DNA from 4 places in the Anabaena sp. 54 genome. Region 3 is predicted to be linked to each of the others. Evidence: predicted binding sites of a transcription regulator. Region 3 holds the regulator's gene; each other region holds the start of a gene.
The links. Region 3 encodes NtcA, which controls nitrogen genes in cyanobacteria. Its sites were predicted from a motif close to TNTGTANNNNNNNNTACANA; they were not measured.
Positions count from the first base shown of each region.

Region 1 (8,176 bases), on a different contig from region 3:
TTTAATATTCATCTACATTTTCTGAAATTGCATTTTGTCTGAATCAGGATGTCCAGGATTTGAGGATTTACAGGATGTTTTTTAAAATTAATCTGCATTTTCTGAAATTGCGCTAATTCAAATATTCCATAATATCAAACTCAAATATAATCCTGTTAATCCTTTAATCCTAGATATCCTGATTCAGACAGTTAATTTTCTTGTCTGAATCAGGATGCTCAGGATTTGAGGATGTACAGGATGTTTTTTAATATTCATCTACATTTTCAGAAATTGCACTAATTCAAATATTCCACAATATCAATATCAAATATAATCCTGTTAATCCTTTAATCCTGGATATCCTGATTCAGACAGTTAAATTTTAATAAAAAACGGTGCATTACATTTCATTAACGCACCCTACCAGATGAGCGATCAAGATTAGATAATCTAGCATCTAAGCCTATCTCTAAAAGAAACACGAATTTTATCCAAAAGTTCTTCATACTCACATTTGTATCTAAGATTACGTTCGATTTGCCGCCTTGCTTGACTCGAAGAGATTCGATATAAATCTTCTTCATTGCGTATGTCTATAAGACGAATCTTTCCAAGTCTGAAGTTACCAAATACATTTAATATTTCCCGAAGCCTCATATATTCTTCTTCTTCAAAGAATATCGCACTTTCATCTAATTTTAAGAGTATTTCGTTCAACAGTTGAGAGAAATTCATAATATTATTTTCGCTTGCTCCTTTCCACAATTCCTCTCCCGCTAACCGGAGTAATTGGAGTTTTCTCCATATATTCCAATACGATTGGAGTCTAGCTGAAGGATAGCTATCTGGATGAGAAGAAGAAATATTTAACTGGTCTTGGAAATAGTTAAGTTGCTCTGCTAGAGGTAATGAACCATTGAAGATAGCTATATTTCCACCAGCATTTAAGGAGTTCGCATCAATAGATCCAGGGACATTTGGTAAAATAGAATGAATAGAATTACGATATTTATCGTTTTGTAAGTGAGTGCCTATAAGATCAACATCACCTTCAGCTTCAACATCCTCTAGATCAATACCTTGACCAGTGCTTTCCTCTGCACGAAAACGACCTTTCTTACTTTTCATGCGTCTGCCTCTAATTCCACCTTGATGCTTCGCTTTATTAGAACTTTCTGATTTGAGGCTTAACCAATATCCAACTAACAAGCCTAAAGTTGCAAATATAGCCATCCACCAAATCGTCTGATTATTAAACTTTTCACCAATAGTGCGTTGCTGAATAGCAGCGGCAATTAGGTTAAAAATGACATTAATAAAAGCACCAACGAAAAGACCGAGTATTGAGTAGATATACTGTTTTTGCATAAGCTTATGCTCAGAATAAAATTTACAGTTACTTTACTAAAGTTAGTATACTGCTAGGGTATCAACTTATAATATATTCTAAAAATATGCTTTATCAAAACCCATGTAGAGACGCACCCCAAACGCCTCTACAAAACCCCTAAATCACAAAACCTCCCTACCCAAATAAACCTGCAAAACGTCCGGTACTTTAATCGTCCCGTCAGCTTGCTGATAATTCTCCAAAATCGCCGCCATAGTCCTACCCACAGCCAAACCAGAACCATTTAAAGTATGTACAAACTGCGTTCCTTTCTTACCAGTTTCCTTAAACCGAATATCCGCCCTTCTCGCTTGAAAATCAACACAATTAGAACAACTAGAAATCTCTCGATACTTCCCAGCAGAAGGCAACCACACCTCTAAATCATAAGTTTTTGTTGCAGAAAAACCTAAATCAGCAGTACATAAATTAATCACCCGATAAGGCAATTTCAAAGCCTGTAAAATACTCTCTGCACTGACTAGCAACGTCTCCAATTCATCAAAAGAATTTTCCGGTTTTACTAACTTCACCAACTCAACTTTATTGAATTGATGTAACCGAATTAAACCCCGCATATCCCGTCCATAACTTCCCGCTTCCCGCCGAAAACATGGCGTATATGCAGTATGATAAATTGGTAATTCTTCCCCGTTGATAATGTCCCCTCGATACAAATTAGTTACCGGAACTTCTGCGGTGGGAATTAACCATAAATCATCTTCTGCACATTTAAAACTATCCTCTGCAAACTTGGGTAATTGTCCAGTTCCCGTTAAAGAATCTGTATTTACTAATAACGGTGGACTAACTTCTATATAGCCATTTTCAATATGTTTAGAAAGCATAAACTGAATTAATGCTCTTTCTAAACCTGCACCCGCACCTATCAAACTCACAAACCGAGTTTGGGCAATTTTTACCGCTCTTTCAAAGTTCAAAATTCCCAACTTTTCGCCGATTTCCCAATGGGGGACAATGTTGGGATTTTCGGGTTTATATTCATCTCCCCATGTTTTCACTTCTTGGTTATCATCTTCACTTGTACCAATGGGGGTAGAATCACTGGGAAGGTTAGGAAGTGCTAAGAGTAATTGATGAATTTGCGCTTTTAACTCTTTTTCCTGGGGTTCTAATCCGCTTAATGTGATTTTGAGGCTGTTTCCTTCATCCTTTAAAGCCAGAATTTCTGCATCTTGAGGATTAACACCAGATTTTACCTTGTGTCCCACCAGTTTACCAATTTCATTACTCCGGGCTTGGAGTTCATTGCGTTTTACTTCCAATTCCCGTTGTTGTTGACTCAAATCTAAGATAGGCTGAATCTCGTATTTACCACTACGAGTATTCAACTTTTCTTGTACTAATTGGGGATTTTCTCTAATTTGTTTAATATCCAGCATTGGTGAATTTCGTTAAGTTTTGTCAATTATACTTGATTGAGATAATTAATCGTAAGGGCTTAACAATGCTAAACCCTATATACTAATGCCACCTTTCTCATCTGCGTTTATCTGCGTTTATCTGCGTTTAATTATGATCAGTGGTAAATTTACCAAATATAGTTGATAATTAGTTCAGATACTCTTCTCCATTACCTAAGCGTTAAGGAGTTTTCAGCAATGATGACAACTCAATCAGTTATTTTAAATATCAAAAATGTAGAGTTAAGTGATGATCAATTTTATCAACTATGTCAAATCAATGAAGATTGGAAACTTGAACAAACAGCTAAAGGAGAATTAATAATTATGCCTCCAGTTGGTGCAATTAGTGGTAATAGAGAATCAGAGTTTAATGCAGATGTTGTGATTTGGAATCGTCAAACTAAACTCGGAAAAGTATTTAGTTCTTCCACTGTTTTTACTCTACCTAATGGTGGTAAACGTTCTCCTGATGTGGCTTGGATTGCTAATGAACGTTGGGATTCTTTAAGCATTCAAGAAAAAGAGAAATTTGCTAAAATTTGTCCTGATTTTGTCATAGAATTGCGTTCTCGTACAGATTCTTTGAGTCAATTACAGGAGAAAATGCAGGAGTATTTTAATAGTGGTTTACGTTTAGGTTGGTTAATTGATCCTCAAAATCAACAAGTAGAAATTTACCGTCAAAATCAGTCTGTAGAAATAGTATCATTACCGACAAGTTTATCGGGAGAAAATGTTTTACCAGGATTTATTTTAGAATTACCTGTTTTCAAAGATTAGGATACCACAACCACTGTCAATTATGGTTTATTAATCCGATTCATTAACCACAAAGATGCTAATAAACCTGCAAAATGCGCTGATACAGTATTTGTATTTGCCTGGACTATGAGCATATCTAAACCGCTAATAATCCGAGTTGGGTCAAATAATTGAGTAGTTACTGCTTGAGGAGATATAGACCTAGCTACTAGTGTACCAACGATCGCTTGCGCTCCCAATAAAGTGACTAATATTCCCCCTAAATTTATCCATAGACCTAAACGTAATACCTGCACAGTTTCCACCTTACGAGGGCGATTAGTGGGATTAGGGGATTCTAATTTCTTGCCAATTCTAGTGTAGCGATAAGCTAAGTAAATACCAGCACCCAACAGAAGTATGCCACAAATTGCTAAAAACACGCCAAAGCCCGTTCCTGGATTGTTACTGGGGCTACCTGCTTTTTGACTAAAAATGCCAAATAACAAGACAATTATTCCAGAAATTACACCTAATACCAACTGAATCCATAAACTAATCCAACCTGCTAGGCGAAATTGTTGGGCTATAGCCCGGAGGTTAGATGATGGTGTTTCGGAGTTTTGCGTCATATAAAAATTAAAACTTAAAAATTAAGAACAACTTCCGTTTGTTGTTTGTTAGCTGTTACCTATTTCCAGAATAATTGATAATGGGTTAAGTCTACTGAAAATTTCAGACGTAAAATTAGTTATGAATTCTACTGTTTCTCAATCTACGTTCCTCTTAACTTTTCTGTTATCAGTTGGATTATTTTTCTTTATACGCGCTTCGACCAAGGATCGTACAGAAATGATGCAATTGACTTCAGAACAGGATGAAAATACATTAATGGCTGCATTAAAGGAGTATTTTCGCTCTCGTGCTTATCGAGTTTCAGCGGTAGATACTGCTAAAAATCAAGTCACTTTTGAAGGATTGGTTAGCCCTAGCTGGTTTCTAGCTATATTTTTGACTATATTAGCAGCCGTAGGTTTGGGTTGTTTGGCGTTGGTTCTATCAATGCTTTTGCCCGATTTTGGCCAATTTTTTCTATTAATAATCCTGTTTTCGCCTTTAAGTGGATTATTGTACTGGAAAAAATCTGGAAGACTTGAGAAGGTGTCACTCAAGATGGAAAATATCCCAAGTGGGCAAAACTTCTCAAGTACAATCACTGTAACTGCCCATAGAGATGAACTGGCTGAGTTACAAAGGGCATTACAGCTAAAGACACTTGACACTTGATTAATTGTTGGGGGTGAAAACTAGCATTATGTAGGCTTCTGACTCAAGTTTTGAGTAAATCAGCAGTAGGGAAATCTTCCTGATGCTTGGTATGTCATGAGGAAAAATTTAAATTGGCGGACAGAGCTTGATAGTAGTCCAAATTAGTGAGAGCATAAATAAATAATTCATACTTCATTTTTTGGATGACCTTGGCTCTGTCGCTATTCTCTTTTGTATAAGCTGATAACAAACTGATTCATCTAATCTATTACAGATTAATGAGGAATTAATTATCCCATGACTTGAGAGAATGTATTTAAACTCTACTGGCAAATTCAACCAAAAAATTAAAAGAAATGGAATTTTTGAACAAACCAGTCATAATTGCCAGTTAATTATTCACAGAGTCAGAAGTCACATTTACAAGATATGATAGTCATTTGTTGTTTAGTTACTAGCCACAGCAACAGACACAGTTTGTGGTGCTGTTGGTGATTCTAAAATCCTGAGACTAGGGAACAAGAAATGATTCTCTTCTACGTATTGAGCGCCAAACAGACCTTTTTCCGCCCAGAAATATCGGTCTGTTGTATGTTCATTGCGTTTTACTAGTAGCAGCGCAGGTGGCGTGATACCTTCAGCTTGAATGAACTTTCTTGCTGCTGTCACAGGTTTATCTTCGCCACTTTCAATGCTGTACTGAGGGATATGCTCAAGTATGCGCCGTCCTTCCTGCCTACGACGACTCTTCCGCTTGCGTCTCCTTGCCAACCTATTGTCCTCCTGTTTCAAGCTATAGACTGTAGTTATGGCTACAAAATCCGTCGTCATTATATAAGTTCTATCTTAAAAGATCAATAGTTTTTAATGTTTTGATACAACTAGGGTAAAACTGTCAAAAATGAAGACTTAAAAATTAAAAAAATTGCTGACTTTTCAGCTATTGTTTCCCTACCAATCATCCATTACCAGACTAAACTAGATAGCTAGAAGCCTTAGTAACGTTATGTACTTGAATAAAATGCGAAAATTAGGTCGAAAGCTATAGGGGTAAGGCATAAGCTAAACCCCTACCAATTCCTTCTTTCCTTCTTCTTCTGACTTGGTGACTTATTCTTCCTCCTAGATTCCTGAACTCATGCTAATGTCTGCCAGTTCTGATTTTCTTGCTCTATGTCGAGAGCAAATGGCTCTGCTAACCCAAGGGATGGGAGCGGGCTTTAGCGTTGTTTATTTGACACAAGAACTAGTAGAAAAATCTACAGCAGAGGCACGACTAATTCCAGTAATGGTGTATCCAGAGACTATAGCATTAAATCCTAGTGATGAATATAGTGATGTGGGGGAAGGTCATCCTGTAAGGTTAGCTAATGTTTTAGCATTACCCAATCAGCAAATGAGATTGTTAAAACCGACTCCAATATCCTCCCATGAATCAGCGGAATCGGCAGCAACAGGAAAACAAAATTTACACGATGCACAAGATGAATACTGGCTGAGTCATAACCAAATTGTTTTACCTTTGATTCATGAAGGCGTGATGATGGGGTTATTGGTGACGGCGAGAGAAGATAGGGAATGGAATGAACGAGAGGAACGGGAAATTGAACGCATTGCTAAGACTTTAGCGATCGCTTGCATTTTAGACCAGCGCCAGTCATGGTTACAACATCAACTCCAGCAGGAACAAATTCTCCAAGAGAGACAACGGGATTTATTAGATAATCTTTTACATCAATTTCGTAACCCCTTAACTGCTATCCGCACCTTTGGGAAATTACTATTTAAGCGGATGCTCCCGGTTGATCCTAATCGGGAAGTAGCCACCAGTATAGTCCGGGAGAGCGATCGCTTACAAGAACTATTAAAACAATTTGATCAAGTAATTGATTTAAATACAGCAGATTCAGAACCTTTACCTCTACCAGAATCAAAAGTAGTTATTAACGCAAATGTCCAAAAAGCAGCTAAACCTGCGTTATTATTGCCCGGAACAGGGGAACAATTAACTAATCGTTTCTTAGTAGATTTATTAGCACCTTTATTAATATCTGCCCAAGCGATCGCTCAAGAACGAAATCTACAATTAATCACAGAAATTTCTCCTCACCTACCCCTAGCGAGGGTGAATGAAAAAGCCTTAGGAGAAGTTTTGAGTAATATCCTTGATAACGCTTTAAAATATACACCACCTGGAGGTAAAATCTTAGTACAATGTGGGCAACAAAAAGGAAATTTACAAGGTATTGCTATTAGTGATACAGGTCCAGGTATTCCTCCAGAGGACTTAGAACATCTAGGAGAAAGACATTACCGGGGTGTACAGGCAAAAACAGAAATTCCGGGAACTGGCTTAGGAATTGCCATTGCTAAACAGTTAATAGTAGAAATGCAGGGAAACATCGAGGTTTTTAGTCCAGCCATTAACTCAATTATCACATTACCAAATACCCCAGGAACTACATTTATAATTTGGTTGCAATCTGTTGGCTAAAATAGGGAATAAATAAATAGACTTAAAAATTTCAGGCGTTGCTGATAGCCTGCGTAGCGTAGCCATATTGAGGTATGCATTGGTGTCAACTTAAGCTCAAATCCCTACCACATCTCGTTCCTAGTCTCTGACTAGGAATGCAGTTGATGAGGCTCTGCCTCTAATATTATTGAAGGCAGAGCCTTCTAGAATTCATTCCCAGTCTCTGACTGGGAATGAGATGACTTGAGTTCTTTGCGGGATAGAGGTTTTACGTTAAGTTGACACCAATGTGAGGTATGAAATTCCCAAATTGAACCTTTAAAACTCAAACCTCAGTGCGTCTTCGCGCCTTTGCGTGAGACTAAAATTTATTTATATTATGAAATTCACAACTTCAAAACTATTACAGCACTTTGTGGTGTTATGAAGTACAAGAACCCCGCCCCCAAACCCTCCCCGCAAGCGAGGAGGGGACTATGATGTATTTCATTCCAGTGCATACCGCTATAAGTTTATTGACGAGTTATGACTAAATTTGAAGTCAGGGTAATATCTAAATCTTGTTCTGGTCTTAACACAAAAACATCAGCTTTTGGTTTTCGCAATAGTACACTAGCTAAAGCCCCCGCTGCTGCACCACCTACGGGTTCTAAAACTTCAATTTTCTTGTTACCAGTCACCAAAGAAATCAGAGTAGCAGCACCCGCACCAATAGCCGCATCTGTTAATATTTGTCCAGTGCTTGATCCTTTGGTAATTGTTTCTGTTTGGGTGATGGTTTTAGAGTTAGCATAAATCTGTTGTCGTTGTCCAGAGGGAAATACTAATTCCCTGGCTACAAAGCGGACACCTTGCCGGTTATTATTAGTAGGTGCCCCATTTAATCTTACT
Region 1 covers NZ_JAAVWA010000003.1:77,068-85,243, reverse strand. The annotation lists gene HEQ36_RS04930 (hypothetical protein) at 433-1,350, opposite strand; gene serS (serine--tRNA ligase) at 1,495-2,775, opposite strand; gene HEQ36_RS04920 (Uma2 family endonuclease) at 2,995-3,579, shown strand; gene HEQ36_RS04915 (DUF3611 family protein) at 3,600-4,172, opposite strand; gene HEQ36_RS04910 (cofactor assembly of complex C subunit B) at 4,294-4,827, shown strand; gene HEQ36_RS04905 (DUF3155 domain-containing protein) at 5,257-5,580, opposite strand; gene HEQ36_RS04900 (sensor histidine kinase KdpD) at 5,948-7,303, shown strand; gene HEQ36_RS04895 (conjugal transfer protein TrbI) at 7,798-8,176, opposite strand, start outside.
Region 1: the regulator NtcA is predicted to act here: its motif matches at 5,609-5,628, upstream of HEQ36_RS04905 (DUF3155 domain-containing protein).

Region 2 (8,176 bases), on a different contig from region 3:
GTGGTGGTAACTTCTCTACCAGTAGTATCGGCTGCATGAAGCACGCGAGGACGAGAATGGGCTGCTTCTAGGGTTAAAGCTAAGTTACTGTCATGACGATCAAAAGCTACGCCCAGGTCAACCAGGGACTGAATACAACTGGGGGCTTGTTCGGCTAGGAATTTGACAGCGGCGATATCACATAAACCAGCCCCTGCTTTTAATGTGTCTTCAATATGCAGTTTTGGCGAATCTTCTGGGGCTACAGCTGCGGCTATGCCACCTTGCGCCCAATCACTGGCAGAGAGTGAGACTGTTTCTTTAGTAATTAAGCCGACTCGTAAGGATGTGGGTAGACATAGGGCTGTATATAGTCCTGCTGCACCGGCACCGACTACTAAAACATCGAATTGGTTAGGAATATTTATATCGGGCAAGGTATAACTATGATTTTTGTGATTTGGATGATTTTTGGGATTTACAGCCAGGAATAGGGAACAAGGGCTAACTATGATTTTTGTGATTTGGATGATTTTTGGGATTTACAGCCCAAAATTTAAAATCTCAACTTAGGGTATGGGTAATTGGGAATATGTTTTCAATTCCCAGTCCCCAGTCCCCAGTCCCCAATCCCCAATCCTTAGTTATCTGTAGATACCGTTGTTAATGCGATCGTCGCCTTCGTTGAAGTTAGGCTCCAATTCTGTCACGGTGAAATTATCCAAGTTAGCTTGCAAACGTTCTTTTTGGCGATCGCTCAATCCTGGTAGATTTAATACATCTTCTACTTTTTCGTAGGGAGCATTAGCGATGATCTTTTTCGCCAATGTAGGATACAGTCCTGGATATTGTTGGAAAGCAGCGATATTGGTATTGTTCAAATCAATTTTCTTACCAAACTCTGTTCCTAGCTTCTGATCTGCTCTATTTTGACGAGCGATCGCTAAAACTGGAACTTGATTTCCCAGAAAGCTATTGAAACTAACAGCTTGGGCTGTCTGGGTAGTTCCCAGTATTCCCCAGCAACCTAGCAACAATGTAAACACAGTAAATAAACGCACCAATCCTTTCACGATTTTTACCTCTTTTTTTCCAGGAATAATAAAATTTTGCAGCCAAAAGCTATGAACTGTAGGGCATAAGCCGGAAGTTTAAGGGTGTTAGAGCAGTTTCTTTTCTAACTTGATCCTAGCTTCTTCATGGTTTAAGCTTGAGAGCTTGCACAACAGTCATCAAAAACTAATATACAGCGTATCAATATCCATAATATTTACGACTATTTGGTTTGATTTGACTTTTGCCAAAAATCTGACCTCATAGCACCTTTGCGCCCATTTTTCGGTGTTTACCTGAATTGATGGGAATTTCACGCCAGGACTGCTGCTAACAAGAAGAGACTGTCTACTAGAATTGTACTCAAAACCGCCCCCCCAAAGGCATACCAATGGGATTGCTTATGGAGTAAAGAGACTGTTCCTACTGTCATCAGCATCAGGGCAAGAATGACTGCCCAGCCTTCTCCCCAAGGGGTTTGGACTTGTGCTAGGGCATTTTGTAAGATTTGTGAAGCACCTGATGGATCTGTTCTCATAATTTGTCGCCAATAAGGCATTAAATCCACCAAATAAAAATAAATATCGGTTAAAACCGTTCCTAGTAAAGAACCGAGGTAAAACCAATTGCCAACCTTACCCCAATTTTTCGCTAAACACCACACAGCAAAAGGTAATCCTAATGCTTCTATTGGTATATGCCAGATTGGTTCATATCTTAACCAACCCCAATAAATCGCTCCTGTTAACCAAGTCCAGCTAAAGCCAAAGAGTAAATCTCCCCACAGGTAGGTTTGGGGACGTGACATTAATCTCATACTGATCCATACCCAAAAGCTTGTCATTAATACACTAAGAATGGGAGAAGATCGCACCAATGGAGCTTCTATGAACACTGGTACTGATACTAAGAATACTGATGCTAAAAATATTAACCAATTTTGTCGGGAAGATAGAAAATTTGGTAAATGATGATTTTTCAGGCTGTGATTGATATCTACAGTGGGGTTAGTAGCTGTGTAGGCAGAGAATGTATGATTAATCAAAGTTTTTAATATTTGTTACTAAACTTTACTTATTTCACAATATCATAACTGAAAATCCCCCAGGGGGGCATCTTGATTATACATGATATTTATAGAGGTATGCACTCAATCGGCAAAGGAATATGACCATGACCTTGGCTAAGTTTTCAGAAGTGATCACTTTGGTGACTTGGTATTGATAAATGACCAGATTAATCAGAGAAATTGCGAATTTTGTGATTGAATTATAAGTTATTTGTATAGGATTCTAGTAAAAAAGGACTTTCTCAATTATTGGGGGTCTATTCTCAATAATAATGAGAATTTTATCAATAATCAAACGATTTTTGGTGATTTCAGCTAGGGGGCTTGACAGTGTTCCGAGTTTTTGCTATACTTATGTTAAAGTAAGGGAAGTGTGCGCCCATATATAAAGCTTTTATTTATCAAGATAATTATTTCCCATATAAATTCCAGAACTAGGGAAATAAAAAAATCATATTTGTCTTCATAGCCAAAATACCAAGACGTTATCTTGTATCTTACGGTTTGCTGATAGCGTAGCGTAAGCCATAAAAGTTGTCTGTGAGGGCAGGGAACTCTTAACAGGGAACAGGAAACAGGGAACAGAAAAAACTCATGTTTAAAAACATGAGATTGAAATAATGATACTGTTTTTTTCCTGCTACGCATCTTGTAAAAACATCTCTTTTTTGACTGAAGATCTAAACTCTGAAACTTTAGTTTTTTAGGCTCTTGAGTACATAGGCGTAGCCATATTGAGGTATGAAATTCCCAAATTGAACCTTTAAAACTCAAACCTCAGTGCGTCTACTCTTCGAGATCACGAAGCGTGATTGCGCCTTTGCGTGAGACTAAAATTCATACCCTTAATCAGCAACGCCAGTACATAATATGCAAAATCTGAACAAAAAATCTCATAAAGCTTGCCATGTATAAGAAATGAGCCATATTTTGAATATTATGGCAAAATATTCCCTCTTTCCCCCGTTCCCTGTTCCCTGTTCCCTTTTTTTTGTAATATAAGAAATATTAAAATCAGGAATAATGCACACAGACACGATATTCTACCAAATCTTCCTCACTTTCCACACCCTATTATTTGAAATCCTGGGAGAACCTACAGAAAATGCCACAGATTATAAATTTACTTCTGTGGAAGTGAAAGAAAAAGCATTTCGATTTGATGGAATTTTCACAGCAGATAGTGTGAAGAAACCCATCTATTTTGTGGAAGTGCAATTTCAACAAAAACCAGATTTTTACTGGGAATTAATCGCCGAAATCAACATTTATCTCAATCAATTCAAACCTGTACAAGATTGGCAAGCCGTAGCTTTATTTCCGAAACGGAGTTTAGATGTGGGAGAATTGACTGCTTATCAACAAGAACTGATTAATAGTGGGAGAATTAAACGAATTTATTTAGATGAATTACCACCGGGTTCAATTGGTATGGGGTTAATTGAGTTAATTGTTAGTAAGGAAGCACAAGCACTGGAATTAGTTAAAACCCTTATGGCAAGAACTAAGACGGAGATTGATAATGACAGAGAAAAACAAGGTATTATAGAGTTGTTGGAGACTGTTTTATTGTCCAAATTTTCACAATTAAGCCGTCAGGAGATAGAAGCAATGTTTTTAGTGAGTGATATTAAGCAAACACGGGTATATCAAGAAGCAAAGCAGGAAGGGATACAGGAAGGCAGACAGGAAGGCAGACAGGAAGGCAGACAGGAAGGCAGACAGGAAGGCAGACAGGAAGGTAAAAAAGATGCAGCAACAAACCTATTGCTAAGGATATTATCTAAACGGTTTGGAAAGCTGGAAGATAGTTATACTCAAAATATCAAAAGTTTGAACATAGAACAATTAGAAAGGCTAGGAGAAACATTATTAGATTTTACAGATATTAATGATTTGAAAATATGGTTAAAATCTGAGATAAACAAGTAATTTGGGTGCATGGTTTATTTAAGAGTTAAGTAGGTGAACACAATAAAACCAAACTGTGTAAAGAAACGTAAAATCGCTGAAAACTTCTTCACTCTTGCCTCTTGCCTTTTGCCTTGCCATAACGACAATTTTCAACGCCAACCTACTTACTGCGCTGATAAGATTTTGTCTAAACAGACTGACAACAACCAAGTAAAGTTGGATAGTTTGCTAGAATTACGCATTGATTTTGGGAGTTTTGTTAATGACAACAATCTTAGAAGTGAATAGTATAAATTTACTATCATGGCAACTGTTACAGGTAGGAGTACCGGAAGGGAATCTGATTCAGTTAATTTTTCAGGCTTTTATTTTGGGTATAGTTCAAGGGATTACAGAGTTTTTACCCATTAGCAGCACGGCTCATTTAGAGGTGTTTACCAAGGCTTTTCATTGGCAGGAATTGAGTTCAAAAGCTTTTCTGGCAACAATTCAATTTGGTAGTGTCATAGCGGTATTAATTTATTTTTGGACAGATATTAAACAGATATTAACTGGAGGTTTCAAGGCTTTTCAACAAAAAGACTGGGAACAGGAAGAATGGAAATTGTTAGTAGGCATAGCTATAGGAACTTTACCTGCTGTAATCGGCGGATTTGTCCTGAAAAAAGCATTAAATAGCGAAGATTCAGCTATTAACAGTATGACTTCTATTGCAATAGTATCAATTGTTATGTCGCTGTTATTAGGTGCATCGGAAAAACTGGGCAGTCATAAGCGAGATTTTAGCACCCTAACAATTCGTGATGGTTTGTTGATTGGGATCGGACAAATGATGGCTTTAGCCCCTGGTGCGTCTCGTTCGGGTTCAACTTTAACTACAGCCTTGTTTCTCGGCTTAGAAAGGCAAACAGCCGCTAGATTTTCTTTTCTTTTAGGTATTCCGACTTTAACACTTGCTACCGTGTATCAGTTTTTGAAGGAGGCATTGGGGAAAATTGACCTAGTTGTGGTAGGTGTAGGGACATTATCTGCGTTTGTTTTTTCTTATATCTCTATTGCTTGGCTGTTGCGTTATCTGCAAACCAAGAATACTTGGATATTTGTTTGGTATCGGTTGGCATTTGGAGCAACAATATTAAGTGCGATCGCTGCGGGAATGTTAAAAAATAGTTAGAGTAGTTAAAATCTGGAAAATAGGGGACAAGGGACTTCCAAATAAATTCCTTCTGTCCTCCAACCTTTCCTGACAACTGAGAACTGACAACTGACAACTGACTAATGACTACCATTCAACCTGCGAAAATTACCAAGGTGCTACCTGACTCAATTGCGGAGGAAATTGGCTTTACAGCCGGTGATGCGATTGTGGCTATTAATGGCACACAACCCCGTGATTTAATTGATTATCAATTTTTATGTGCTGATGAAATTCTCGAATTAGAAGTTTTAGATGCGACGGGGAAAACCCATCATGTCGAAATTGAAAAGGATTATGATGATGATTTAGGACTGGAATTTGCTACAGCTTTATTTGATGGGTTGATTCAGTGCAATAACCGTTGTCCCTTTTGCTTTATTGATCAACAACCACCAGGAAAACGAACTAGTTTATATTTAAAAGATGATGATTATCGCCTAAGCTTTTTATATGGTTCTTATCTAACTTTAACGAATTTAACCGCGAGAGAATGGCAAAGAATTGAACAAATGCGGTTATCACCTCTCTATGTTTCCGTGCATTCCACGGAACCAGATGTGAGAATTAGACTTTTAAAAAATAATCGTGCCGGGGAAATATTATCACAAATTAAATGGTTTCAAGAACGAAGATTGCAAATTCATGCTCAAGTTGTTGTCTGTCCTGGTATAAATGATGGTGAACATTTAGAGAGGACATTGCGGGATTTAACATCTTTTCATACTGGAGAATTACCAACGGTAGCATCAATAGCAGTTGTCCCGGTGGGTTTGACGCGGTTTCGTCCCCAGGAAGATGAACTCATACCTGTGACGCGGGAAAAAGCCCAAGAGGTAATCTATCAAGTTAAATTACTCTCCCAGGAATTTCGCCAAGAATATAATTCTAGTGTCGTCTGGTTAGCTGATGAATGGTTTTTAATTGCTGGGGAGGAATTACCTACTGAAGCTGAATATGAAGAATATCCGCAAATTGATAATGGTGTAGGTTCAATTCGCTTATTTATTAAACAGTTTACCCAAACTGCAACTGAGTTATTACCACCAAAAATTACCAATCAACGCAGATTAACTTGGGTTGTCGGTAATGCAGTGGAAACAGCATTTCAACCCTTGGTAGAACAGTTAAATACTGTCACGGGTTTAGAAGTGAATATGCGAGCTTTATCTAGCGATTATTGGGGACAAAGTATCAGTGTGACTGGTTTATTAACCGGACATGATTTACTTTTAAACTTAAAAGGGCAAGATTTAGGAGAGGGAATTTTATTACCTAGCGTCATGCTGAAGCATGGAGAATTGGTATTTTTAGATGATATGACGGTTGCAGAAGTATCTCAAAAATTAAATGTCAGTATTTTCCCTGTAGCGGGAGTTGAGGAATTAATCAATACTTGTCTTCAAGCGGACTAATAATTAACAAAATTCTTTCCTATCCTTAGCAACTAACAACTAAGTAGGTGAACACAATAAAACCAAACTGTGTAAAGAAACGTAAAATCGCTGAAAACTTCTTTACTCTTGCCTCTTGCCTCTTGCCTTGCTATAACGATAATTTTCAACGCCAACCTACTTATACTAAACACGGTTAGGACATGGACTTTTACGAAATTACGAAAAACCTAGATTTGTAGGGGTTTAGCACTGCTAAACCCTTACCCACCGAATCAAATGAATAAGCCGTGTTGAGTATAACAACTGACAACTGACTAATGAATAAAAAGACAGTCGGATTCGTTATTTTAAATATTAACTTGTTCCTGTTTAATATCTGGGGAGTATTGCCTGTAAAAGCTATTAATGATTCTCCTGTATTCAGTGTAGTTAATAGCCAGAATAATCCTGAAGAATGGCAAAGAATTAGCAACCGCTTACAGAAGCTAAATGTGAAATATTGTGTGATTCCGCTGAGTCAAGTTAAAGATAAGACTGATTGGGGTAAACCATCGGTATTATTTTTGCCCAATGTAGAGGTATTGACAACGGAACAGGCGATCGCCTTAGATCAATGGGTAAGTCAAGGTGGATATTTAATAGCTAGTGGACCAGTGGGTAATTTATCCACACCAGGAGTTCGTCAATTATTACGAAAACTTCTAGGAGGTTATTGGGGATTTAGCTTCAACACCATTGAAAATTTGCAACCCACAAATACGAATATTCCTGATTGGATAAATCAAAAAGAATTATTTGGTGCAATTCGAGGTGGTGTGATTATTCCTAATAATTCTACTAGTCAAACTCCTGTAAGTTGGGACTCCCAAGATCATCCACCAGCAATATTAACAACTGAAAAATCTACCTTATTAGGTTGGTATTGGGGAAAAGATACATCTGTAGGATTAGACATTGCTTGGTTAAAAGCATCCTTAAATCGTTATTTAAGATTACCAGTTAATAGCAAAAGTAAACTTACAAATCCTGCTTCAAACTGTCAGCCAACAATAGCTACTGAACCCACGCAACCGCAAATTCTAGAAAAATTACCGATTGTTTCCGAATCCCCACCTCCTAAAAAAATTACCAAAAAACCCATTGCTACCTCCAAGTTAAAACCCACCAAAAAAATCTTCAAAAAAAGCACCCTTACCTCCCAATCCAAACCTCTTAAAAAAACCACTATTAATTCTCATGTAAAACCTGCTAAAAAGATTGCTAAAAAAACCACAGTTATTTCCCGGCTAAAACCTGCTACAAAAATAACTGTTACTTCCCAATTACAACCAAATCCAAAAAATACAGGATCATTAGTAGTTTCTAAAATTACTAATGAAAATTTTATTGATCCAATTAATCAACTAGAAGAAAATGTCCGCTTAGATGTTATACCTAATTCTAATCAGCCGATTGATCAAAAAGAAGGTATAGCCCTGCAAAAAGAATTAGAAAGTCTGATTGGTAGATTAGAAAGTACCCATATAGCAGTATTAGCTTATAATTCTGCCAAAAATATCAACAATAATG
Region 2 covers NZ_JAAVWA010000004.1:191,069-199,244, reverse strand. The annotation lists gene nadB (L-aspartate oxidase) at 1-416, opposite strand, end outside; gene psbU (photosystem II complex extrinsic protein PsbU) at 624-1,052, opposite strand; gene HEQ36_RS07075 (DUF3120 domain-containing protein) at 1,346-2,077, opposite strand; gene HEQ36_RS07070 (Rpn family recombination-promoting nuclease/putative transposase) at 3,125-4,033, shown strand; gene HEQ36_RS07065 (undecaprenyl-diphosphate phosphatase) at 4,278-5,189, shown strand; gene HEQ36_RS07060 (TIGR03279 family radical SAM protein) at 5,294-6,625, shown strand; gene HEQ36_RS07055 (family 10 glycosylhydrolase) at 6,925-8,176, shown strand, end outside.
Region 2: the regulator NtcA is predicted to act here: its motif matches at 2,080-2,099, upstream of HEQ36_RS07075 (DUF3120 domain-containing protein).

Region 3 (8,176 bases):
GCAAAGTCTGGAAAAGCCGCTAAATCGCGTCGTCGGACACCAATCGCCAAGAAAAAGCACTATACAGAAGATTCAATTCGTCTGTACCTGCAAGAAATTGGACGGATTCGTTTGTTACGCGCAGACGAAGAAATTGAACTAGCGCGGAAAATCGCTGAGTTACTGGAATTAGAACGGGCGCGGGAAAGGCTTTGTGAACGCCTAGAACGCGATCCTAGAGACAGCGAATGGGCAGCAGAAGTATCATTGCCATTACCAACCTTTCGTTACCGTCTGCACGTGGGACGGAGAGCGAAAGACAAGATGGTACAGTCGAACTTGAGACTTGTAGTTTCCATTGCCAAAAAATACATGAATCGGGGCTTGTCCTTCCAAGACTTGATTCAAGAAGGTAGTTTGGGTTTGATTCGTGCGGCTGAAAAGTTTGATCACGAAAAAGGCTATAAGTTTTCTACCTACGCTACATGGTGGATACGTCAAGCAATTACAAGAGCGATCGCTGATCAGTCCCGCACTATCCGTTTACCGGTTCATCTCTACGAAACCATTTCTCGGATTAAGAAAACCACCAAACTCCTCTCCCAAGAAATGGGACGCAAACCCACAGAAGAAGAAATTGCAACTCGTATGGAAATGACCATCGAGAAACTGCGGTTTATTGCCAAATCTGCCCAGTTACCAATTTCTTTAGAAACACCTATCGGTAAAGAAGAAGATTCTCGTTTAGGTGATTTCATTGAATCTGATGGTGAAACTCCAGAAGATCAAGTTTCTAAGAACTTGCTGCGGGAAGACCTAGAAAAAGTCCTTGATAGTCTCAGTCCTCGGGAAAGAGACGTTCTCCGACTTCGCTATGGTTTAGATGATGGGCGCATGAAAACTCTGGAAGAAATCGGTCAGATTTTCAACGTTACCCGCGAACGCATTCGCCAAATCGAAGCTAAAGCACTCCGTAAATTACGCCATCCTAATCGCAATAGCGTATTGAAAGAGTATATTCGTTAATTGTTAGGGGTGGGTTTAAGTCATTAATCTCTTAAACCTGCCCCCAGCATTAATTACATCTTGCCTTTCTGCATCACTTCTTGGAGATGATGACGAATTTCGTGCGCCTGTTCAATTTCCGATTGCCGTAATTTTTGGAAAAGTTCTACACAGGGTTGAGAATTAGCTTCCTTGGCATCTTTGATATAATTTTCATAAGCTTGAACTGCTACGGCTTTAGTATGCAGGACGCTGATAAAATCATACTCTAAATTGCTAATAGGTTCTTGAGTTTTAGTTTTAGTCATGTCTCTACTCCGTTACTTATTTAATTAACTTCTACTTATTTCTCTAGATTTATTCATCTGTCCAAAAGCTGAGAAAATATTGGATTAGTACCTGATGAAAGAGTAGAGACGTTCCCGATAACGTCCCTACCTACTTATTTAAGTTTTTCAATTGTTGTAATAACTCCTGGGAATTTTTCACCCACTGTAAATTACCTTGAATATTATATAAATCTTGAGCATATTGGAAGACTTGTACAGCTTCCTTGTATTGTTTCAACTGCATAAAAACTAATCCTGCACCATAATAAGCGTTAGCATAAGTAGAATTAGCTGCGGCTGATTTTCTGAAAGCTGCTAAAGCTTCATTTAATTGACCTTGATTAAACAAAATTGAGCCAAGATTATAGTGTGCTTCCGCATATTTGGGATTTATTTGAATTGCTTGATTAAAAGCTGCTTTTGCTTGTTCAGTTTTCCCTTGTTGCAAATAACAGATACCTAAATGATATGCTGGTTCGGGAGCATTTTGACTATAGTTTCTAGCTTTTTTAAAAGAAGCGATCGCACTTGCCCAATTTTTCTCCTGTTCCTTCAGCAACCCCATGTTATAATGGGCAAAACCCAGATTTGGATTTAACTTCAAAGCCTGATTTAAATAATCTTGCGCCAATTTTAAATTATTTCCTTCTAATAGCGCCCCACCTAAATTTGCAAAAGCTAAAGCAAATTGAGAATCAGCTTGGGTAGCTTGATAAAAAGCATCTGCCGCAGGTTGTAATTTTCCCGATTGTCGCAGTGCTAAACCCAAGTTATAATGCGCTGCTGCTAATTTAGGATCTAGTTTAATAGCTTGACGAAAAGCGGTAATTGCTGCTTCTATTTTTCCCAATTGAATCGCTTGTAACCCTTGATTTAAAGAATCTGTAGCCGCTTTACTATTTGTGGCTTGTGCCAGTATTAGAGTAGGGGGAGAATTGGAAAATACTGGTTGAATATTAATACTTAATAATAACAAATTGATTATTCCCAAGATGGGATATTTAATGAGTGATAATTGCATGGATTTATTTCGCGCAAAGGCACAAAGGATCAAAGATGCAAAGGAAGATATTGATATCTACATCTAGATAAACATATTAAAATAATAGGCGTTGCTGATTAAGGGTATGAATTTTAGTCTCACGCAAAGGCGCAAAGACGCACTGAGGTTTGAGTTTTAAAGGTTCAATTTGGGAATTTCATACCTCAATTCAGCAACGCCAAATAATACTACTTGTATTTAGCCCATGCACCATTACTCAAATTCCTCAATAAAGGTAAATCTTGAGTAGCCTTTATAAATATCTCCGTTTCTCCAAATACATCCTCAAGGCTTAATAAATGAATCTTTAGCTGTGTATTAATCTGCTTACTTTGAATAGCTTTATTTAAACGAGAACGAAATCCGTCTGTATAACCAACACCAGCTAACATTATGCCAATATTAGCTTCATGAATTATCATATTACCAATCAATTCTGCTGAATAAGAGGCATCTAAGATATTTTGGGATAATTTAGATTGAAAATAAATCATATCATTATTTAGTTCGGCATAACCATCTATTCCTCCATCACTTCCAGATTTTCCTGGTGTTAATCCCAGATAAGCAGCAAAACGTCTACCTAAATCTTGTTTTGCTGTTTCGCTAGAATAAATAATGCCGCTTACTAACGCATCAATTTCTAAGAAATCCATTTTTATTTTTCCTGATTAACAGTTTTAAATTCTCCAACTAATTGTTTATAAAGTAAATTTATACCAACAAACAAACATTCATTTATTCTATCTTTCATATCTAACTGTTCTATTTTGTCTGATGTTTCAGGTGATAGCCTAATTTTCCCTGAAAATCTATCACGGTCTTTTCTAGACATATTTTCTATGGGAGTAATTTGTTTTAACTCGGCTTGATAATTTTTTGATTCTTCATCAATTATTTTTTGGATACTTTCTTTATGCTCAGAGAAAAGAAAATGTACGTAACTAATTACTGATTCTAGGAATAGTTCTTTTCCTAACCTTAGTATTCTAGTTAGCTTCCCTATCTTTTCTAACTCAGAGTTGGTATATCTTAATTCTATATCTAAGTTTTGAGTTTCTTGTTTTTCTTCTTCTACTTCTTTTATGCCATTTTGAATGGCATTATCAACAAAAAAATTTTACTTTGAGTAGTTACTTTATCTTCTCTAGACATAATTCATCTCCCAACATTATCCATCTAATAAATCAACAAAGTAATCGTATAAATGTTCTAAACCTTCATAGTCCCAAATGTATTTTCATATCTTTCCCAATCTTTTAATTTTTCTGGATTGCGATCAATGTAAAACTGCCAAAAATCTGCCTGATCATCACAATCAACTAGAAGTGTACTATCTTGTCTGTTAATAAGAACACCAGAAACATGAACAGCAAGGGTAGTTTTTCCCACACCACCATCATTATGAGTACATAGAATAATCAATGGAAACAGCCTCCCTAAAATCCAGGTATTAAGACATCAAGAGAATAACATATCATCATTACTAAATTACCAAAAGACACACAAGGACTATCAATTTCTACTGCTGGAGTGAATGAATTACAAAAAGTGACAGTAGCACAATTAATTGCCAACTCATCAGGGTGAGTGCATTCTGATTTGATATAAAAAGCACACTCTTCACAAATAGTTTTATGTAATAATTGCATTATTATCTTGCGTTTATTGTAAATTGACAACAAAAGAGCAGTTACGAAACTGGACTTTATTAACTTATCTTGTTTTGATTAGTTTGTAGAATTAAGCTATTTTTGGTACATAGAATAAGTAGCCTACATAAATAATTGGCTTTTATCCCATACGTGACATCAAACAAGCGTGAGTGCTAAACGTCTGCCAGAAACTACTGCTCATGTGAGAGTTACCCGCCAATCTTGGCAACAAGGCTTTCTTGAAGGTGAAGTTAGCGCCGGTAATTTTCAGTGGCATTTCCAGTGGCATTTCCGTCGGGGAGAACTTTCTGTGAAGCCTTCCCAGGGTCGTGCTTTAATCAAAGAACCTCTAGGGCGGTTTTTAGAACAACAGGACTATCAGTTAGAACCTGGAGGGGATTATGCTTTTACAATTCGGGCTGAATTGTAAATTAGTTGTCAGTTAGTCGGTTAAGATATCGTTCAATCAGGAGAATGGCCACAATGTCATCTATTGGCCGGGGGGGTTGACGCAAACCCTTGGGTAATAGTTTAGTGATGCCTTGGGGTGGATACATCTGCCAATAGCGATCGCGTGCTTGTAAAGTGGAATAACGTTCATCAACTAAAATGATATTGGTGGGTTTGCTTAATTCCTGATTAAGTTGCTGTTTCCACTTTTTAGCCGTTGTTTGATCTCCCATCACCATTAAGGATACAGGGAATTTTTGCAGTTGTGTTTCAATATTAGCGATCGCCTCATTTGCCAAAACAACTTGATGATAAAATAGTTGTCTATCCAATCCCATCACCGCAATCCCGCATTTATCACGACCGGGATCAAATCCTAAAATTACAGGTTGTGTATTAGTCATTATTTACGTAGGGGCGCAGGGTCTGCGCCCAATATTGATTGTAGTAATTTTCAATCTTTAATTAAATTCTTCACGTACTAAAAAGAATTTGTCCATTCAAGAGGGCTACTAACTTGACTCTTAGCGGACCTACAGTATAAGTATTTTCTGCGGCTACAGCTTTGATTTCTACTTCCTGTTCCGTTTGCTGTAATTGGGTAACAAAGCGCGGAAAAGTTCCTTCTATTTGGACACTTTCGACAATTCCCGCATTGCGGGCGCGAAACTGGGAAGCGGAAATTAGTAAATCTAAGCGTTGACGCATTTGTTCAGATGTCATATTTTTTAAATCCGCTGTAGTAGTAGCCAGCACTTCCCCTGATGAAAATACGAGTTGATTTCTCGCTGCATCTGCAAAAAATTCTATTTGCTTTTCACCTCTGACATAGTTACCTGCGGAGAAAATTCGGACTACATATTCTCGACCATCTTTAATTTGTGCAACTAGTGCTTTAACCTGATCTTTAGTGACACGGAGTATTTCTTTATTAGCCGGAATAGCACCAGGTTCAGTTAATTGAATATTGGCATTGCGGTTAGCTTCCTGAAGAATTTGGATAATTGCCTGCTGTGCTGCATCAGGCTTGTCTACAGTAATTAATCCTGCCGCTATTACTTGGCCCTTTACTAAGGCTAGTTTACCCAAGCGGAGGTCACGATAGGACTGATAATATTTTTCTAGTCTGGCTACTTCCTGCTCTAAAAATTGTTGTTGTTTCTCTAATTCTTTTAAGCGAGATTCTCTAGTCATAATAACTTCTTCCCGCTGTTTAATTTCGAGGTTACGATTTTGAATAAGTTTATCTAATTTAACAATTTTGCGATCGCGTTTTTCAATTACCGTCTTCGCTTCATCAATTGCCTGTTTTGCTTCAGCGTATAATCTTTTCCGTTCCGCCTTTAACTCTTCTACTGCCGTTTGTAATGTTTGTCGCTGATTATAAAGAGTTTGTAATTCACTTCTTGCCTGTTGATACTGAATCACAATTCCACCAAGATGGCTTTGAGTTGCATTAAGTCGGGCTTGGGTTTTGGCTTGCTGATTAAGAGTGCGATTGAGTTGAGCTTGTGTGGTCTTTTGTTTAGTATTTGCTGCCTGTAATGACTTATTAATTTTCTGTAATTCTTCCTGTGCTTGACTTTGTTCTTGTTTGGCTTTATTTAACTCACTCTCAACCTGACTTTTTTGCGCTTCTGCGATTTTTAGTTGTTCCCGCTTGTTCCCCAAATCTCTTTGAATATCCTCTAATTCAAATACGCCCTTTCGCAATCCGCCATCAGCCGCAAAGAGAATTGCTAAAGTTGATGCAGAAATTAGACCGCCTGTAAAAATAGTCACAATTACAGCAGTTTTTTTCGGACGTAAATTGAAAAGTGAGAGACGAGCTTTGCCAACTCGTGTGCCGATGCGATCGCCAACGGTAGCAATTACGCCTCCCAAAATAAGAATTGCTGCAATAAGGATGTACCCGGTGGCCATTTTTAACTACCGCAATGCTGACAGATACAGCCTACTACGTTCAACCATTGTCTGTGAGTAAATGGAGTTAGGCAAAAGTAGGAATTATACAATTTTAGGACTTTCCTCCAAATTAACGGTTTAATCTCTATGGTAGTGACGCTACTTAGGGAGACCCTAAGACCGCATTACCTCAAAAATAGAAGCCGTGCCAACTCCATTTACCCATAACTTTTAAGTAAATTGCTTACTTAAAGCAACAGGTTTATGCACAGTAATCTTCTTTTTATGAATGGAAATCATTTTCTTCTCGCGTAGATCTCCCAGCAGTCTAGTGACTGTAACGCGAGTAGAGCCAATTGCCTCAGCGATCGCCTGATGGGATAACTTCAGATCAATGGTAATACCATCAGCGCAAGGAACGCCAAAATCTCGACAAAGAATCAACAAGAAACTAATTAACCTTGAACCCATATCACGGTGAGCAAGAGTTTCAATCATCATCTCCGTCTGCAAAATCCGCGAAGAAAGACCTCGCAGCATTAACATTGATAACTCTGGGTTTTCCTTCAGTGCCTGTTCAACTTGTTCAATTGGGGCTGAAAGCAATTCTACAGTAGTAAATGCCACTGCATGATAAAATCGATCAGACTTATTGCCTGTCAGCAACGACAGCACACCAAAGACGCTATTTTCTCGCAGCAGAGCCACCGTTATTTCTTCTCCTGCCTCGTACACCCTTGAGAGTTTCACAGCACCCTTGAGAAGAAAATAAACTCGTTCAGCAGGATCTCCCGGAAAAAAGATCGTCTTGTTCCGTTCAAATGTTTCCACTACCGGAGGAAAAGCCCCGGTCGCCATTTGACGAAAAACATTTGCTAGGGCTTTATCTTGTGTCACTATCATTTCTCCCTTCCCCTACCCAATGCCAGAAAAACAAAAACTAATTACCTAAGAATACACCCGAAAAATCAATAAATCACCATTAACCTTGCTGTTTTTTCCTATACCTAAACGCGGAATTCCTAGCCTTCCGTTTATAATGATACATAATTGTTGTTCCGTTTAGCTAGTAATTATTGATAAGTAGTTTCACCAATTATACTCCAAAAGTTTTGCCTCTAAAAATTGTCAATTTCTTGAGAATTTTTGTAAACATGGGCATGATTTTTTGGGGCTTACTGCTTGCTTATGGAGCATTTTGGAAAATCCCTAGCCCGATGCAGTCAAACTAGGCTCAGATTCTAGTATGCTCCTAATGATGAATTAAATTAGCAATTTCTATGCTCAATCTATCTGGAAAAAATGCCCTAGTTACAGGTATTGCCAATAACCGTTCTATCGCTTGGGGAATTGCCCAACAACTACACAAAGCCGGGGCTAATTTGGGCATTACCTACTTGCCAGATGACAAGGGTAAAATGGAAAAAAAAGTTTCTGAATTGGTAGAAACGCTCAGTCCTAGCCTATTTCTGCCCTGCAATGTTGAAAATGACGAGCAAATTCAATCTACTTTTGAAACCATCCGGCAAGAATGGGGGAAAATAGATATTCTAGTGCATTGTTTAGCCTTTGCAAAAAAAGAAGATTTGACCGGAGGTTTTAGTCAAACTTCTCGTTCTGGTTTCAATACGGCTCTGGAAGTTAGCACCTATTCACTGGTACAGTTAAGCGGTGCAGCTAAACCTTTAATGACTGAAGGCGGAAGTATTATTACTCTTACATATTTGGGAGCAGTTCGAGCAATTCCTAACTATAATGTCATGGGTGTGGCTAAAGCTGGTTTAGAAGCCAGTGTTCGCTACTTGGCAGCG
Region 3 covers NZ_JAAVWA010000020.1:85,136-93,311, forward strand. The annotation lists gene rpoD (RNA polymerase sigma factor RpoD) at 1-1,005, shown strand, start outside; gene HEQ36_RS17430 (hypothetical protein) at 1,059-1,292, opposite strand; gene HEQ36_RS17435 (lipopolysaccharide assembly protein LapB) at 1,423-2,334, opposite strand; gene HEQ36_RS17440 (restriction endonuclease) at 2,544-3,011, opposite strand; gene HEQ36_RS17445 (hypothetical protein) at 3,014-3,190, opposite strand; partial or broken gene HEQ36_RS26035 (AAA family ATPase) at 3,661-3,780, opposite strand; gene HEQ36_RS17460 (DUF3146 family protein) at 4,177-4,440, shown strand; gene HEQ36_RS17465 (pre-16S rRNA-processing nuclease YqgF) at 4,442-4,864, opposite strand; gene HEQ36_RS17470 (DUF3084 domain-containing protein) at 4,935-6,383, opposite strand; gene ntcA (global nitrogen regulator NtcA) at 6,597-7,268, opposite strand; gene fabI (enoyl-ACP reductase FabI) at 7,646-8,176, shown strand, end outside.

Region 4 (8,176 bases), on a different contig from region 3:
ATTGACAGGAATACCACCCATACAATAATGATTGGTAGGACGAACCGGCATAGGTTGAGTGACAGCATCTACACCAAGCAAACGATGGGCTTCTTCCCAGCAAAAGGGAACACGACTCATGATTTTTTCCTTACCTAGATGGCGTAAATCCAGATAGACAAAGGGACCACCCGCGCTACCATCAGTATTTACACCACGACCAGCCCGGATTTCATAGGTAATTGCCCGTGAGGTAATATCACGAGGGGCTAATTCCATGCGACTGGGGGCATAATTGGACATAAAGCGATCGCCATCAGCATTAATCAAATATGCCCCTTCACCGCGCACAGCCTCGGAAATCAGCACACCCACAGGATACAAACCTGTAGGATGAAACTGGACAAACTCCATATCTGCCAAAGGTAAACCAGCCAAAGCTGTCATCGCCAAACCATCACCAGTAGAAGCATAATCATTAGAAGTCGTGTTATAAACCCGACCATAGCCCCCCGTAGCAAACATCACAGCCTTCGCCCGTAACACCTCAATATGCCCATCCAACAGGTGAAACATCACCACACCCTTCGCCTGGCCATCCTCCAAAATCAGGCGCATTACATACCATTCTTCGTAAATCTGCACCCCATAACGGCGCAAATTATTAACTAACTCATGTAAAATTGCATGACCAGTTTTATCAGCCGCATAACAAGTGCGGTTGTGAGAATGTCCACCAAAAGCCCGTTGAGCAATCCGACCATCAGGTAAACGAGAAAACAATACCCCCAGATGTTCCAAATCAATCACCACATCCGGTGCTTCCTGAGTCAAAATTGCCACCGCATCTTGATCCGCCAGATAATCGGAACCCTTGACAGTATCAAAAGCGTGAGCTTCCCAAGAATCCGTACCATCCACATTTTTTAAAGAAGCCGCCATACCACCTTGAGCAGCCACCGAATGAGAGCGAATTGGGTGAGTTTTGGCAACTACCGCTACCTTTAAACTAGGGTCAGTCCGGGCAATTTCCACCGCAGCCCGACAGCCAGCCAAACCACCACCAACAATAATTACATCATGTTCAAGCATCATCAACCACCGATTAAAAAAAAATTCCCCATCTACAAGACAGGGTAATAGAGAAATTGTAAATTTGACATCTGGTGCAAAAAAATGTAGAGACGCTTCATGTAACTTCTCTACAAGGGTTGTAGCAAACACACATTTAATTTTTACCAAATGTCTATTGGTGAAATCCCCTTTAGCTAGTTACTTGGACTGGGTTTTGTGAAATACTACTTTGTATTGATTCTGTCTTGGTTTTTGGCTCTACAGCATTGAGTTCAATATTATTTAATAAAGTCGTCACAAAGGCGAAAAGTAAAAAAGGTAGAGATAAAAGAACCACAAGACCTACCGTAGCTAAAGCGTATACAGGTCTTTTTGCGCCCATTAGTGCTAAAGCTGATGCCAAGCTAATAGTAATCGTAATTAACCAAACAATAATTTGACCGTAAATATCACCAAAAGTTAAGGTACAGACAAAGCGATAGTTTTGAATATTATTTGTGTTCATTTTAAAACTGGCCTCAATTTTGTCCTATAGCTTCTACCTTAAATCTATGTTTGCCTCAAGAACAATTTCTCAATATATTTCCAAGGTTTGTAATATTACTTTACAAAAAACTAATGTTCAGTCACATCCCCTGGGAAATTGTCAATTAATGTGTTTTATATATAACCATTTATACAGAGAACACGGTTAAAAAGAAAGTTTCTTCTATACAAAATTCACCAAAGGCGATCGCTCGACTGACAGAATCAAACCGGATTCCTATAGTTTCATAATTAATAAAAACTTATCCTCAATTTAAAAATCTATGATATAAAAGTAAATAAAACTTAATCATTATTCATGCAAATGCTAAATGACTCCCCTACCTTACCCAAATTCAAAGATTTACTAACCAAAAAAATTCTCTTAGGTAACGAACCCAGTGCTGAGTTAATAGCAATTCTTACCATCTATTTTGTTCAAGGTATACTGACATTATCGCGTTTAGCTGTCAGCTTTTTTCTCAAAGATGAATTACTATTAGGTCCCGTGCAGATGTCAACAATTATGGGAATCTGTACTATACCTTGGATGATTAAGCCATTATATGGGTTTATTTCCGATAGTTTACCCATATTTGGTTATCATAGAAAACCTTACATAGTTATGTCAGGAATTCTGGGCTGTGCAGCTTGGGGATGTTTAGGAACAGTCGCTCATACCAGTACAACAGCCACAATTATGATTGTACTTTCTTCTGTCTCTGTGGCTATTAGTGATGTGATAGTTGATTCCATAGTAGTTGAAAGAGCCAGAAACGAATCAGAAGCCAAAATAGGTTCTTTACAATCTCTTTGTTGGGGTAGTTCAGCTATTGGTGCCTTATGTACAGCTTACCTTAGCGGGTTACTTTTAGAATATTTTACCACCCGTATAGTATTTTTAATAACAGCATTATTTCCTTTAATTATTTCATCTGTAGCTTGGTTAATTACTGAAAAACCTATTAATAAAGATCACAAAAAAAGCAACAACACAAAAGATCAACTACTAAAAATCCGCCAAGCAATTACTCAAAAAACAATTTGGTTGCCCACATTATTTATATTTATTTGGCACGCTACACCAAAAACCGAATCAGCATTCTTCTATTTCACAACTAATGAACTCCACTTTCAACCAGAATTTTTAGGACGAATTCGGTTAGTGACGAGTTTTGCTTCCCTAATTGGAGTTTGGGCTTTCCAACGTTACTTTAAGCACATTCCCTTTAGAACTATGATTACTGCGGGTATTTTCCTATCCACAGCTTTAGGAATGACGAATTTATTATTAGTAACGCACACCAACAGAATGTTAGGCATAGATGATCATTGGTTTAGCTTAGGTGATAGTTTGATTATTACTGTGATTGGGCAAATTGTATTCATGCCCATATTAGTATTATCAACAAAGCTTTGCCCTCCCGGCATAGAAGCCACATTTTTTGCGTTAATCATGTCTGTATTTAATGTAGCAGGAACAGTTTCCTACGCATTAGGATCAATCATGATGAAATGGTTAGGAATCACAGAATATCAATTTGACTCCCTGTGGTTATTAATCATTCTCACTAGCTGTACTTCTCTGATACCCATATTTTTTGTTAAATTGCTACCAGATGATAGAATTGATAATGATGTACTTATTTAATAGATAAAAATCTCGAAGACAATTAGATTTATCTCTATATTTACATCCCTGGTTTTCTGAAAAAACTTACCATAGCCAAGAAAAAATGCAAATATTAGAACCTCAAGATCAGCAAAATCTCCAAAAATCCTACACTCTCAAAGATTGGCAAGGAGGATATGAATCTCTTCACCAGGAATTTGATTACTGGATTGATGATATAGAAGGAGAAATACCACCAGAATTGCAAGGAACATTATTTAGAAATGGACCTGGTTTACTAGATATTAATGGGCAAAAATTACATCATCCCTTTGACGGTGATGGCATGATTAGCCGCATTACATTTACCAATGGCCGCGCCCATTTTCGTAACCGCTTTGTTACCACAGCAGGTTATTTAGCAGAAAAAAAAGCGGGTAAAATTCTTTATCGTGGTGTTTTTGGTACACAAAAACTGGGCGGCTGGTTAGCTAATATCTTTGATTTCAAAATCAAACATATTGCTAATACTAATGTAATTTATTGGGGTAAAAAACTATTAGCACTATGGGAAGCATCTGAACCCTATTTACTTAATCCGCACACTCTAGAAACATTAGGAAATGAATACTTTAACGGTGTTTTATCTAAAGGGGAAGCCTTTAGCGCCCACCCGCGAATTGATGCAAATGGTACATTAGTTAATTTCGCTATTACACCAGGACTATCAACTACAATTAACATATTTGAGTTAAATACCGACGGAGAAATCACCAATAAACAAAATCATAGCGTTGCTGGTTTTTGCTTCATTCATGATTTTGTGATTACAGAAAATTACTGTATTTTCTTCCAAAATCCTGTTAGTTTTAACCCCATACCTTTTGCTTTGGGAATATCTAGCGCCGCCCAATGTATTAAAGTCCAAAAAAATCAACCTACAAAAATCATCATTATTCCTCGCCAAAACCCAACTAAAAAAATCAAAGTTTTAGAAACTCAGGCAGGTTTTATTTTCCATCATGTTAATGCTTTTGAAGTGGGTAATGAAATTATCATTGATTCTATTTGCTATGAATCATTACCAGAAGTTGAACCCAATAGCGATTATCGAGAAACAGATTTTGATGCCAATTCTCCTGGCAAACTTTGGCGGTTTAATCTGAATTTACCAACCAATACAGTCGAAAATCATTTAATAGATGATCGATCTTGTGAATTTCCCACAATGCACCCTCATCATGTCGGTAAATCCTATCGTTATCTATACACGGCTGCGGCTCATAAATCAACGGGAAATGCTCCCCTACAAGCAATTTTCAAACTTGATTTAGAGTTACAACAAAGACAATTATGGAGTGCTGCACCAGCAGGTTTTATCGGTGAACCAATTTTTATTCCTCGTCCAAATTCCCAAACAGAAGATGATGGCTGGCTAATAGCCTTAGTTTATGATGCAGAACATCATCGTTCAGATGTGGTAATTTTAGATGCTGTAAATTTGGAAAAAGGTGAAATTGCAAAACTACACCTCAAACATCATATTCCCTATGGCTTACACGGGAGTTTTACACCTGAAACATTCATTTAATTAATATAGGTTGGGGAAAAGCTTCTGCGTCACCCAACCAAGTCATCAAAATTTGGCGTTGCTGATAGCCTGCGTGGCGTATCAGCCATATTGAGGTATGAAATTCCCAAATTGAATCTTTAAAACTCAAACCTCAGTGCGTCTTTGCGCCTTTGCGTGAGACTAAAATTCATACCCTTAATCAGCAACGCCGATATTTTTATAGTTTATCTGCCCAAGCGTCTTACTGCATACAAATCAAAATAAAATTGTAACAGAAACTACAAAATTGACATCTTTTTCAAAAAAGAGGGTAAGCTAACCATATCAGTCCGGTTCACAAACATACGGTGATGAGGAGTAGGTATTATGGTGACAACGTCTCTCCCACTTATAGAAAATCATTCTCCAGCGCATATTTGTCCTTATGATCAAGCCTGTAGCTATTTAGAATGGGCTGCTAAAGAATTAAAATTAGATCAAGGTATCGTAGAAATACTCAGTCACCCTCGAAAAGTTGTCACAGTTTCCATTCCCATAAGAATGGATAATGGGGAAGTGCGGGTTTTTGCTGGACATCGGGTACAACATTCGGATATTTTAGGACCCTATAAAGGTGGTATTCGCTACCATGAAGCAGTGACATTACGAGAAGTATCCGCCCTAGCCATGCTCATGACTTGGAAATGTGCATTGTTAGGCATTCCCTACGGTGGTGGCAAAGGCGGAATTCCCATAGACCCCAAAAAGTTCAGTGTGGGGGAATTAGAACGGATTAGTCGTCGTTATATTAGTGAATTAATTAAAGACATTGGACCATCCGTAGATATACCCGCACCAGACATGGGAACATCAGCGCGGGAAATGGCATGGATGATGGATACTTATTCTGTCAATGTTGGTCATTCTGTCCCCGGAGTAGTTACAGGTAAACCCTTATCTATTGGTGGTTCCCTGGGACGAGAAATGGCGACTGGACGCGGTGTGATGATTATTGTTCGTGAAGCGATCGCCGATCACGGTAAATCCCTGGTAGGAGTCAGGGTAGCAATTCAAGGCTTCGGTAATGTAGGTGGGGCAGCCGCCGAATTGCTACACCAAGAAGGAGCAAAAATTATCGCTGTTTCCAGTGCTAGTGGGGGTATCTTTGCCGAAAATGGTCTTGATATTTCCGCTGTCAAAGCCTACGCTGCGGCCAACCATCGCAGTGTGGTGGGATTTCCCCAAGGAACACCCATTAGTAATGCAGACTTATTAACTTTACCTTGCGATGTCCTGATTCCTGCCGCTTTGGAAAACCAAATTACCGCAGAAAATGTCCATCAAATCAAAGCCCAATTTGTCGCAGAAGCGGCTAATGGTCCAGTGACTTTGGAAGCTAACCGCGTTCTAGAAGCCCAAGGTGTCACCGTGTTACCGGATATTTTAGCCAATGCTGGGGGTGTGGTGGTCAGTTATTTAGAATGGGTACAAGGTCTTTCCTACCTATTCTGGGACGAAGAACGAGTCAACCGGGAAATGGAACATTTGATGGTTCAGGCTTACCGCAAGGTGATTCATGAGTCGCAAGCACGGGGGGTAAATCTGCGGTTAGCTGCTTATACTTTGGGTGTAGGTAGAGTCGCGCAAGCTTTGAATGATCGGGGCTTGTATCCTTAGTTGTATTTGCAATTTAGTTTAATTGGGGTGTGTTATGGCTTTAGCCTAACGCACCTTTTTTTTAATCCCTGTACATCATCTACATATATAATCATTTTGTATAAATACTGATTGTTGATTATGCTACAACGAGTAATTATCAAGGGCTTCAAGTCCATTAAGACAATGGATCTTGAGTTGCGTCCCTTAAACATATTGATTGGAGCTAATGGAGCAGGTAAAAGTAATCTCATTTCCTTTTTTAAGATGCTGAATGAGATGATGGCCGGGCGACTTCAACAATATATCGGCATATCCGGTTACGCTCAATCCTTATTGCACTTTGGACCTAAGATAACACCGCAAATCGAGGCACAACTAGAGTTCAAGATTGACAATGGGAGTTTGGATATTATCTATACCATGTGTCTAGGTCATGCGGCAGGTGATACTTTGATATTTGCTGAAGAAACAGCGACGCGAAACGGCTTACACCTACCTCAACCTTCAACCACTTACTCGTTAGGTGCAGGACATCAGGAAACAAAAATCAACAAAGCAGCACAAGAAGGTACGCCAACAATTGCCAACGCTATCAAACATTTGCTCAATGGCTGTTGTGTTTACCACTTTCACGATACGTCATCTACCGCGCGAGTTCGTCAATCCTGTTATATTGATGACAACCGCTCGCTGGTGTCTGATGCTGGAAATCTAGCCGCATTACTTCTGAGATTTCGTGAATATCATAATACAGCCTATCAGCGTATTATTAAAACGATCCGTTTAATTGCCCCATTTTTCGATGATTTTGTTCTTGAGCCTAGAGCGAATAATGTTATTCTCAACTGGCAGGGAAAAGACTCAGATCAAGTATTTGGTCCACACCAATTTTCGGACGGTACATTACGTGCTATCTGCCTGACTACGTTGCTTTTGCAGCCAGAAGAAGACCTCCCAGAACTAATAATTGTTGATGAACCGGAACTGGGTCTTCATCCCTACGCGCTCAATGTTGTAGCTGCGATGTTTGGTAAGGCCTCCTATCATACACAAATTCTCATCAGTACCCAATCTAGTTCTTTTTTAGATAACTTTAATCCTGAAGATGTAATTACGGTAGATAGAGTAGGTAAGGAATCGCAATTTAAGCGGTTAAATCCTCAAGAATTAGAAACTTGGTTAGAAGAATATAGTTTAGGAGAAATTTGGGAAAAAAATATCATTGGTGGAGGTCCACACTAATGATACGACTCTATTTATTTGCAGAAGGACCAACTGAACAAACATTTGCTGATAACATCTTGAAGCCACACCTTGCTCAATACGGTGTTTTTTTGGACAAGATTATGGCTATTAAAACTCGAATCATTGGGTAAATAAGGCATTGACACCCCCAACGTTAACGGGGGTAGATTTTTGTGTTCATGAAATGCGATCGCAGGATAAATTCTCATGAAATTCATTGAATCGTATAAAAGATAAAAGTAATGACTCAAAAGTATTACTGGCTGAATTTTGGATTTTTGATGACAACCTTTTTTCATCAGAAATTTACCTAAACAAAGACAAAAGCTCTCAAAAACATCAGTGTAATCAAGTAATCGTTTAAATTCATATTTAGTAAGTTACGAAACTTCCTTAACTACTTGCTGAAGAAGTCGCAAACTTTAATGGCAAAGATACTATATAACGGTATCCTGACTCCACCGAACCTTGAATAGAAATTTGTCCATGATGTAACTCGGCTAAAGTTTCTACTACCTGAGAACAAAATG
Region 4 covers NZ_JAAVWA010000010.1:98,468-106,643, reverse strand. The annotation lists gene HEQ36_RS12290 (succinate dehydrogenase/fumarate reductase flavoprotein subunit) at 1-1,071, opposite strand, end outside; gene HEQ36_RS12285 (hypothetical protein) at 1,244-1,558, opposite strand; gene HEQ36_RS12280 (folate/biopterin family MFS transporter) at 1,904-3,229, shown strand; gene HEQ36_RS12275 (carotenoid oxygenase family protein) at 3,315-4,781, shown strand; gene HEQ36_RS12270 (Glu/Leu/Phe/Val dehydrogenase) at 5,130-6,419, shown strand; gene HEQ36_RS12265 (AAA family ATPase) at 6,540-7,643, shown strand; gene HEQ36_RS12260 (hypothetical protein) at 7,643-7,777, shown strand; partial or broken gene HEQ36_RS12255 (histidine kinase) at 8,151-8,176, opposite strand, start outside.
Region 4: the regulator NtcA is predicted to act here: its motif matches at 5,029-5,048, upstream of HEQ36_RS12270 (Glu/Leu/Phe/Val dehydrogenase).